2 regions of the Bradyrhizobium sp. USDA 4452 genome follow, and region 1 is predicted to be linked to the other one. Evidence: predicted binding sites of a transcription regulator. Region 1 holds the regulator's gene; the other holds the start of a gene.
The links. Region 1 encodes LexA, which represses DNA repair genes until DNA is damaged. Its sites were predicted from a motif close to TGTTCNNNNTGTGTTCNG; they were not measured.

Region 2: ACVISU_RS21290 (YifB family Mg chelatase-like AAA ATPase) is a predicted target of LexA. The motif match lies at 1,630-1,647, and genes of this name have one in related genera.

Annotation. Positions count from the first base shown of each region.
Region 1 covers NZ_JBSSGK010000001.1:42,844-48,108, reverse strand. The annotation lists gene ACVISU_RS00405 (HAD family hydrolase) at 898-1,524, shown strand; gene ACVISU_RS00400 (molybdopterin molybdotransferase MoeA) at 1,548-2,759, shown strand; gene lexA (transcriptional repressor LexA) at 3,004-3,708, shown strand; gene ACVISU_RS00390 (hypothetical protein) at 3,965-4,393, shown strand; gene ACVISU_RS00385 (hypothetical protein) at 4,539-4,766, shown strand; gene ACVISU_RS00380 (hypothetical protein) at 4,763-5,212, opposite strand.
Region 2 covers NZ_JBSSGK010000001.1:4,429,947-4,435,211, reverse strand. The annotation lists gene ACVISU_RS21295 (toll/interleukin-1 receptor domain-containing protein) at 1-1,317, opposite strand, end outside; gene ACVISU_RS21290 (YifB family Mg chelatase-like AAA ATPase) at 1,697-3,247, shown strand; gene ACVISU_RS21285 (hypothetical protein) at 3,365-3,883, shown strand; gene ACVISU_RS21280 (ATP-binding protein) at 3,988-5,265, shown strand, end outside.

The sequences.
Region 1 (5,265 bases):
CTGCCGCCTGCCGCGCTTGCAACCGCAACGGCGAGACATCCGGACGCGCCGCGTTCTGGTCCGGGCGAGGTCGCCGATTGAGCTCGCTGCGCATTGCCTCGCGGCACCGGGACGTCCGCGGCGCAAAGAAGGGCCCCAGCGAGGGGGTTACACGCTGAGGCCAGGGCAACTTGGTCACGCCATCCTAGACCCCGCCCCGACAATTTCCTCCGCTCCTTCGGAGTACCGGACTCATACGGAGCCGATGACTGAACCTTATTCCGCTCCCGCCCGTATCCCTGACGTCAGGATTTTGCCATTCCTCCTGGGGCTCGAACAACGCCGCCCGTCGTATTTCAATGCGGGCGGCGTTGCGCGTTTCTGGCCTGCAACGAGAAGCGACTACAACGCGCCCGCTCAGCTGACATCAAAGTTCCCGGGCAGGAACCGGAACGGATAACAGCCGACGTGAGTTGGGCCATAGATTTTTTAAAGGATGGAGCGTCATCGCCGTGAGCCGAAAAACCTTGCAAGCACGTTCGGAGCAGGCGCTCGTCGTCATCATTCTCAGCACCGGCGCGCTGATCGCTTACCTCGGCCTCGCGCTCTCCAGGATATGAGAGGTAAGCAACAAGTCGCTTGAAGGTGATTGTTGCGCGACGCCGGGGCCACAGCCCTCATTGACAACACGCGCCCTTGGTTTTGGGTTGCCGGCATTCGCCAGGGACGACGATCGGGATGCAGGCGGCGCCACACATTTAGTGTCGTCCCGGCGAAGGCCAGGACCGATTGCCCCAAGCCTCAACTGTCGCACGACCCCGGGCCGCAGGGTCGACACCCTGCCCTGTCGTCGCATGCCTGCCGCACAAATCGGGGACATTGCCGCCCGCCGGCAATTCTCGTACACAGTTTCACGCAATGACCTCGCAACTCTCTCCCGATTCCGTCGACGTGCTGCTGTTCGATATCGGCCGCGTCGTGCTCGACATCGACTTCGAGAAGGTGATGGCGCACTGGGCGCAGCATGCCGGCTGCGCGCCGGCCGACCTTGCCACGCGCTTCGTCGTCGACGACAGCTTCAAGCATCACGAGATCGGCCGGATCGACGACGCAGCGTTCTTCGCGAACCTGCGCCGGACGCTCGGCATCGACCTCACCGATGCGCAGTTCCTCGAAGGCTGGAACGCGATCTTCACCGGCGAGATGCCGGGCATCGCCCCCCTGCTCGCGACCGCCGCTCAGCGGATGCCGCTCTACGCCTTCTCCAACACCAATCCGGCCCATGTCGCGCATTTCTCCGTGATCCATTCCGAGGTGCTCAGCCATTTCCGCACCGTCTTCCTGTCCTCGACGATCGGGCACCGGAAACCCGACGCCGAGGCCTACGATCATGTGGTAAAAGCCATCGGCGTGCCGGCGTCGCGGATCCTGTTTTTCGACGATTTGGCCGCCAATATCGAAGGGGCGCGGGCGCGCGGCCTTCATGCCATCCACGTGACATCGACGGATGACGTGGCGAGGGCTCTGGCCGCACTTGGTCTGTGATTAGGACGTGAGGAGTTCTGAGCGTGGCGCTGATGCCGGTTGCCGATGCCCTGTCCGCCGTGCTTTCCGGCGCCAACCCGCTGCCGGAGGAGATGGTCGCGCTCGATGCCGCCTACCATCGCACCCTGGCGCGCGACCTCGCCGCACGCCGCACCCAGCCGCCGCAGCCGATGTCGGCGATGGACGGCTATGCCGTGCGCGCGGCGGACGCCGGTGATCTGAAGGCCCGGCTCAAGGTGATCGGCGAAGTCGCTGCCGGCCGGCCGTTCGAGCGCAGGGTTGGCCCGGGCGAAGCGGTGCGGATCTTCACCGGCGGCGTGATCCCCCATGGCGCCGACGCCGTCATCATCCAGGAAGACACCACCGTCGACGGCGACCACATCACGATCACCGAGCCGGCTGCCGCCGGACGGCACATCCGCCCCGCCGGCGTCGACTTCCGTGAGGGCGACGTGCTGCTCGAAGCCGGCAGCCGCCTCTCGGACCGCGCGCTGTCGCTCGCGGCGGCCATGAACTATCCGGACCTTGCGGTGCACCGCCGTCCGAAGGTCGCGGTGCTGGCGACCGGCGACGAGCTGGTGATGCCGGGCTCGGAGCCTGGCCCCGGCCAGATCGTCTATTCCAACGGCTATGCGCTGCGGGCGCTGGCGCGCGCCGAAGGCGCCGAGACCGTCGATCTCGGGATTGCCGCCGATACGGTGGAGGCGACCACCGCCGGCGTCCGGCGGGCCCGCGACACCGGCGCGGACATCCTGATCACGACCGGCGGCGCCTCGGTCGGCGACCACGACGTGGTCAAGCAGTCGCTGGAGGCCGAGGGCGTCGAGATGGCGTTCTGGCGGATCGCGATGCGGCCCGGCAAGCCGATGATGCATGGCCGGTTGGGGCCGATGCGGGTGATCGGCCTGCCCGGCAATCCGGTGTCCTCCTATGTCTGCGCCTTCCTGTTCCTGGTGCCCTTGATTCGGGCGCTGAGCGGCCGAAAGACTGTCCATCATGCCCGCGCGAACGCCCTGCTCGGCCGCGACCTCGCTGCCAACGACCAGCGCGAGGACTATCTGCGCGCGCGCCTCGACGAGCGCGAAGACGGCACGCTGATCGCAACGCCCGTGATGCAGCAGGACTCCTCGCTGCTCGGGAATCTCGCTGCGGCACGCGCACTTCTCGTGCGTCCGCCGTTTGCGCCCGCCGCCCTCACAGGCAACGAATGCGAGATCCTGATGCTGCCGGAGTGAGGCTTTCGCGGCCCGCCGATTACGCGTTGCAGAACGCGTTCACCTGAAATTAAGTGGTTGCGGAACACATATCGAACATATAGTGTCCGTTCATGATTTGTTTCGAGTGCTGGTGTCTACAAACGGGAGACCATCCAGGAAGCGCTTGTACTGAGCACCGCGCTCCTGAGGTCAGGTCCCGCCTGCAGGCGCACCTGTAGAGTCTCGGAATCGAACGACGCTACCAACCGGGGGAATACTCGAGATGCTCACGCGCAAACAGTACGAACTACTGCGTTTCATCAATGAACGTCTGAAGGAGGCCGGCGTACCGCCCTCGTTCGACGAGATGAAGGATGCGCTCGACCTGCGCTCGAAGTCCGGAATCCACCGCCTGATCACTGCGCTGGAGGAGCGCGGCTTCATTCGCCGCCTGCCCAACCGCGCCCGCGCCATCGAGGTCATCAAGCTCCCTGAGCTGTCGGCCGGAGGCGGCAACGGCCGCCGCGGCTTCACGCCGAGCGTCATCGAAGGCACCCTCGGCAAGCGCGCCAGCACCCCGCCGATCGCCGAGGACGACGGCAACCGTCCGGTCGCGGTCCCCGTGATGGGCCGGATTGCCGCCGGTACGCCGATCGAGGCGCTGCAGACCCGCAGCCACACCATCAGCGTGCCGCCCGACATGCTCGGCGCCGGTGAGCACTATGCGCTGGAAGTGCGCGGCGATTCGATGGTCGATGCCGGCATCCTCGACGGCGACATGGCGCTGATCCAGCGCAACGACGTCGCCAACACCGGCGACATCGTGGTGGCGCTGATCGACGAGGAGGAGGCTACCCTAAAGCGCTTCCGCCGCCGCGGCGCATCGATTGCGCTGGAGCCGGCCAACACCGCCTATGAAGTGCGCATTCTGCCGCCGAACCGGGTCCGCATCCAGGGCAAGCTGATCGGTCTCTATCGCAAGTACTGATTTTCAAATACTTGCGGCGGCAGGGAACGAGCGACACATCGGATCGTTCCTTGCATGATAGCGTAACGTGCTGGTTGCCCGATGCGCTCCGACACCTCTCGCGCAGCGTCGCGTGTTTGTGATCGGGGGCGTTGGTCGAGCAGTCGTACAATCGCCCAGAAACGAGGAGACACTCGTTCGCTATCGTCCACTCTGGTAGAGGCCCTATGCCTCAAGGAGAGGCACGGGTCGCTACCTCGATTAGAGGAGCCATCCGATGTGTGACTATAGTCTGCACGCCGTGGCGTCGCGCCCCGCCATTGTTGGAGAGACGCTGATCACCACGACTTTCCGCGGCACGTCGACCCGCGGCTTTGCTTCGGAGAACGATCCCAACGTCGCGGTCTGCATGCTGCCGGGCACCGAGCTCGCTTTCGCCGAGAACGTTCGCTACGACAGCCGCTGGATCTGGACCAAGACGATGAATTTCCGCGTCGGCGTGTTCAACGAAGTCGAGCCCGACGTTCCCGACCGCCATCATGACGCGGTCGAATTCCCCGACGGCAGCCATGTGCTGGTGACCCAGCTCGTCGAGGGACAACGCGTCAGCGTGCTGCAATTGCCGGCACTGCATCCGCCGGTCGAGCAGAAGCCGAAGGTTGTGGAGCGGCGGCCCTCTGCATTCGCGTCGCTGTTTTTGGGTTGAACGCATCGTCACCGCGGGATGAACCATCCGGCGGCGAGTGACCTAAGCGATTTGGAGCGACCCCGGACGTCAGGTTCCGGGGCGCAGAAGGAGATTTGCGTCAGCGGCCACCTTGGCGCATCATCGTACACGGAGGACGTGCGCGGTGGTCGATAAGGTCACTTGGCAAAAGGCTGGACGGGTCACGGAACCGGGCCGCTACATGTTCCGGTTCGGCTGGCTGACGGTAACGGCTGACGATCTGAAGGTCTGGGAGCAGTTTCCCGAGGCTTCCTTCACCCTCGTCAAGAAGCCCGATGCCGACCCCGACTCTGACGAGTATCATCTTGGCCTGTTCGAGCTGCCGGCCGGACCCTCGCCTGGCAACGGCTAATCCTCGCCCTGAAAATCGCTCTCGGCCGGCGTCGCATCGACGGCGGGCCGTGGCGCGGTCGCGGTCGCACGCGGCGTGGTCTCGCTCTCGCCATCGCCGGGAACCGCCGGCGACCATGGCCGGTCGATCCCGCCGGGCTTGACGGCATCAATGGCGTAGCCGTCCCTGATGCGCCGCAGCACCAGCGCGCCGTGACGCCGCAACCGCTCGGCATCGATCACCGAGGCCGCGCAGTCCGTCGGTGCCGGCCGCGCGGTCACGATCAGCGCCGCGCGCTCGCAATCATCAGTCAGCGCCTCGGACCGGGTCGCCAGGGTGACGAAGGCGCCGCCGGGACCTTGGGTCACGCAGCCGCTCGGATCGCAGGAGACACCCTCACCGAGTGAGGCGTCCGTCGCGGTCCGCGCATCGGCGTCCGCTGCCAGCCACTCCTTGACCAGGAACATACTAAATCCAGCGCCAGACGAAATTCCTCTTATTTTCAAAGGGCTATAGAGAC
Region 2 (5,265 bases), 4.4 Mb from region 1:
GGGAGTCTGCGCCTCCTTTATCTTGTCGAAGATCTGCATTCTCGTGGCCGACCATTTCGCGATTTCCTCGCGCATGAAATCTTTTTCCGGTCCATCCCGAAAGCCATTCAGCAAGGGCGGGTCGTCATGTTCGTCCTTTGGCGGATTGAGCCCGAATTCTTCAGCCTCGGCCTCAACCAGGACGATCTCCTGCTGAAGCTTCTGCAGCAACTCGGCCTTCTTCTTTTCGGGGAATTTCGGGTTCTTGTTGAGTTCGTCGGACAAGGGCAAGACGCGCTGGCGAAAGCGGATCGACAGGATCAGCGCGCTCAGCAGCAGCGATGTCTTGAACGTCAGATTGAAGCGCCGATCCCGCGACGGAATGAATGCGACGTAGCACCGCCTGGCGCCGTTTCTGAAATTCAGGTTTCTGGCGATGATGGGCCGGTAGAACTTGCCGTCGTTCCCCAGGCAGAGAAAATCCGTCTGCGTCGGTACTTTGCCAAGCAGGAGGTCCCTTGCCGCTGTCTCCATGTCGTTGATCCAAAGCGGGGTCATCTCATTGCCGCTTCGCGCGGAAGCCACCGCCTTGATATCGGCCCAGGTCGTCGAGGTCCCAGCAATTGTGAAGATGTTGGGCAACGCGTTGAATTCCCCCGTCACCACGGTGGTCGGGGTCAGTCCCTCCGCGCTTTGCGATGGTGGCGGCACCATAAAGCTGATGCGTGGTTGAAAGACGTCTTCGCCGACGAAGTCATTGGCTCCGTTTTGAACGAATGCCCGTGTGATTCTTCGCACGCCATTCCTCATGGCTTTGCGCGTGTTGGGGTCGTCAATCCCACGGAAGGAAATACCCGTCGAGTTCGTCAGCAGATTCTCGAAGAAGTCGAATAGCTCCGTGTTTTCGTAAGCGAGCGAGTCGTCATTGTCGGCGTCGACGTTGAGCAATACGTCGTTACGATTGCGGATCGATACCAGGGAGCCTTGATAGCGGGACAGTTGATCCGGACGATCGACGTCGTACAGGAAGCAAATTCGATCTCGCACCGCTTCTTTCTGATCTGCCCGTTCGAGCTTGGCGCGGAACTGGCCGGCTTCGTAGAAGCACCAGCTCATGTCCTTTTCCGATTTGTTTCCCCCGCTACAGATGAAAACGAACCACTGGGATTTCTGAATCGATTCCGAAATCTTGGCTTCGTAGTCGTCGCCGCCTTCAATTCCGGCACGATCGATGAACACCTCGAGATTCGTCGACAGGCCGGCGAGCGACTCCACCACCGCTTCTGCGATTTTCTTGTCTTTGTGATTGTACGATATGAAGACTCCGGTCTGGGCCATGGTTGTCCTCTCAGCGCAATGTTTCTGGCAGCGAAATATTCCTGGACCGGCAGATGCCGTCCTTCGTCTGGTTTCCGGCATTGGAGGCCCGAGACTGGAGCAGCACCGCTGCGACCAGGAACAATATTTTCCAAACTCGAAATGAAGGTTCGGGCTTCCTCAAGCTGAAAGCTTAGGGTCACGCTCGTACAGATTGCAATGAAGCAAATCACACATCCCGAAATCCCGGACCGGGCCGGATCGGCCGGAGGGACTAGCCGCCTCCGCTCCGGTGTGGTTTGCGTCTGCCCGAATACCGGCCCATCCCCCGAATGTTCCTGTAATGTTCTTGACTTCACCCCCCGCTCCGCTACCTTGGGTGGCGGAAGATAGGGGCAGCATGGTCCAGCGGGTTTCCACCGTCGCATTCGAGGGGATTGAGGCCCGCGCGGTCGACGTGCAGGTGCAGGTCGCGCCGGGACTGCCGGCGTTTGCCATCGTCGGCCTGCCCGACAAGGCGGTGTCGGAGGCGCGGGAGCGGGTGCGTTCGGCGCTGATCGCTTCTGGCCTCGCGCTCCCCGCCCGCCGCATTACCGTCAACCTCGCGCCGGCCGATTTGCCCAAGGAGGGCAGCCATTACGACCTGCCGATCGCGCTCGGCCTGATGGCGGCGATCGGGGCGATCCCGCCGGATGCGCTCAGCGGCTTCACCGTGCTCGGCGAGCTCGGGCTCGACGGCTCGATCGCAGCCGTCGCGGGCGTGCTGCCCGCGGCGATCGGCGCCAATTCGCGCGACGAGGGACTGATCTGCCCGGCCGCCTGCGGCTCGGAGGCCGCCTGGGCGAGCCCGGACATCCAGATCATCGCAGCCCACTCGCTGATCCAGATCGCCAATCACTTCAAGGGCACGCAGGTGCTGTCGCGGCCGCAGCCGAAGGTGCAAGACCAGAACGAGGCGCGCGAGGAAGCGCTGCTCGACCTGCGCGACATCAAGGGCCAGGAGAGCGCAAAGCGCGCGCTCGAGATCGCCGCCGCCGGCGGACACCATCTGCTCATGATGGGCTCCCCCGGCGCCGGCAAATCGATGCTGGCGGCGCGGCTGCCTTCGATCCTGCCGCCGCTGTCGCCGTCCGAACTGCTCGAAGTCTCGATGATCGCATCCGTCGCCGGGGAGATCCGCGACGGCGCGCTGACCGCGCGGCGCCCGTTCCGCAGCCCGCATCATTCCGCCAGCATGGCGGCGCTGACCGGCGGCGGCATGCGCGCCAAGCCGGGCGAGATCTCGCTCGCGCATCAGGGCGTGCTGTTCCTCGACGAATTGCCGGAGTTCGATCCGCGGGTGCTGGATTCGCTGCGCCAGCCGCTGGAGAACGGCGAGGTTTCGGTGAGCCGGGCCAACCATCGCGTCACCTATCCGGCGCGCTTCATGCTGGTCGCGGCGATGAACCCGTGCCGCTGCGGCCATGCCTACGAGCCCGGCTATTCCTGCAAGCGCGGCCGGCTCGACCGCTGCACCGCCGATTACCAGATGCGGATCTCCGGCCCGCTGATGGATCGGATCGACCTGCGGATCGAGGTGCCGGCCGTGACCGCGGCAGATCTCATCCTGCCGCCCCCGGCGGAAGGATCGGCCGAGGTCGCCGCCCGCGTCGCGGCGGCACGCGACATCCAGCTCGCGCGCTACGCTGCGGCCGGCATGCCGCATGTCCGCACCAATGCGGAGGCACCGAGCGCGCTGCTGGAGACCATCGCGCAGCCCGACGCGCATGGCCAGAAGCTGCTCCGCGAGGCCGCCGAGACCATGCACCTCACCGCGCGCGGCTATCACCGCGTACTGCGGGTGGCGCGCACGCTCGCCGACCTCGACGGCGCTGATACGATCGGCCGGCTGCACCTCGCCGAAGCGCTGTCCTATCGTGCATTGGCCGACGATTTGCGCCGCGCGGCGTGATCGCCCCCGTTTTGTGCCCGGCGCGCGCCGCGTCAACACGACGGTAACCACTCTCATTTACGCTCCGCAAACCATAAGCACCGCGATCCGCGGCAGGCTTGGGTCGAGAGTTGTGTCATGTTGCGTATGAAGGTTCTGGCCTCGGTGGTCCCGCTTGCCGTGGCCGCGGTATTCGCCCGCGCTGAAATCCTGCCGGGCCCCCGGCCCTGCATCGAGGTCGGCGGCGCCACGATGCAGATCGTATCGGTCCCCTGGCAGGCGCAGCTTCACGTAAGCTTCACCGACGACCCCAGCCTTGCGACCGTCCGGGTCCGGATCGCCGACAGCGCCGAGGCCGCCGATTTCACCGTGATCGACGACATCGACGATGCCGAGGCCGGCACCTGCGAAAGCAATGCGGTGCCGCAGCTGATCGGGATTTCCAGCGCGCCGACCGCAACCGGCCCGATCATCTATCTCGCCCATGACGGTCCGTTCGATTACCGGGTCTACGTGCAGTCGAAGACGTTCTCGGCGCGCGATGCCGCGGCCCTGATCGTCAGCGCCCGCGGCGGACACCGCCGCCTTGAGGCGGCATCGCTCGCGCCGCACATGCGCTTCCGCGACCAGTCGATGGCGGAGTTAACCTCCCGTTAACCCTGTTCCGAGGGGCGGCGCGAAACGGCCGCCAACCTCAAGCACTTTGCAAGGTGGCCGACGCATCGTCATCGCCAGACCAAGCACTCTCAGGACCACCATTGATGGGGCGTTTCTTCCGAATCAAGTTACGCCTTCGCCGCTTCCTGCGGCGCCATTCCTGGGTCGCGGCGATCGTCCGTTCCTTCACGATCTTTTCCGTCGCATTCGGCGGCGCCTTCGGGTTCATTTCCGGCGCCCTCTCGCAACACAGCGGCTACGATCCCAATACATTCGCGATCGGCGTCAGCTTCCTGTTCGCGATCGCCTGCCTCTGGATCGTGACGCTCGGCATCCGGCTGCGGCTGATGCGCAGGAGGTTGCGCACCATCGCCATGCACAACGAGGCGATGGCCGACCGCAACTGGGAACTGCAGGAAGCCGAACAGCGCGCCTCGACGCTGTTCGAGGCGCGGGACGATCTGATCGTGCTGCGCGACATCGACGGCCACATCACCTATGCCAACGACGCCTATTGCGAGCTGGCACAGATCGCCCGCGGCGAATTGATCGGCAGCACTGCGACCCTCAAGGTGCTCGAGCAGGGCAACACCGCGCTCGAATCCAACGGCACGCGGGTCTACGACCAGAAGATCGAGGGACCGCACGGGCCGCGCTGGATCGCCTGGCGCGAAGGCCTCGTGCGCAACGATGCCGGCGCGCCGGCGGAGATGCAGAGCGTCGGCCGCGACGTCACCGACCGCACCGAGAGCGAGCGCGCGCTGGCAGAAGCGCGCGATCAGGCCGACGCCGCCAACCGCGCCAAGTCGCGCTTCCTGGCGATGGCAAGCCACGAGATCCGCACGCCGCTGAACGGCATCATCGGCATGAGCGGGCTGCTGATGGACACCCAGCTGACGCCGGAGCAGACCACCTACGTCAAGGCGGTCAAGACCTCCGGCGACGCGCTGCTCGCGCTGATCGAGGAGCTGCTCGACTATTCCAAGATCGAAGCCGGCAAGATCGATCTCGAGCACCGCGCCTTTGCGCTGTCCGGCCTGATCGAGGAGATCACCGAATTGCTGGCGCCGCGCGCGCAGGCCAAGGGCATCGAGATCGCCGCCTATGTCGACGAGCGGCTGCCGATGCAGGTGACCGGCGACGCCGCGCGGCTGCGTCAAGTGCTGCTCAATCTCGCCGGCAACGCCATCAAGTTCACCGCGACCGGCGGCGTCGCGCTGATCGTCGAGCCCGGCATCTGGCCGAACGAGATCAGCTTCCTGGTTCGCGACACCGGCATCGGCATCGCACCGGAAGCGCAGCAGCGCATCTTCCGGGAGTTCGAGCAGGCCGACGACCGCATCGCGCGCAGCTATGGCGGCACCGGCCTCGGCCTCTCGATC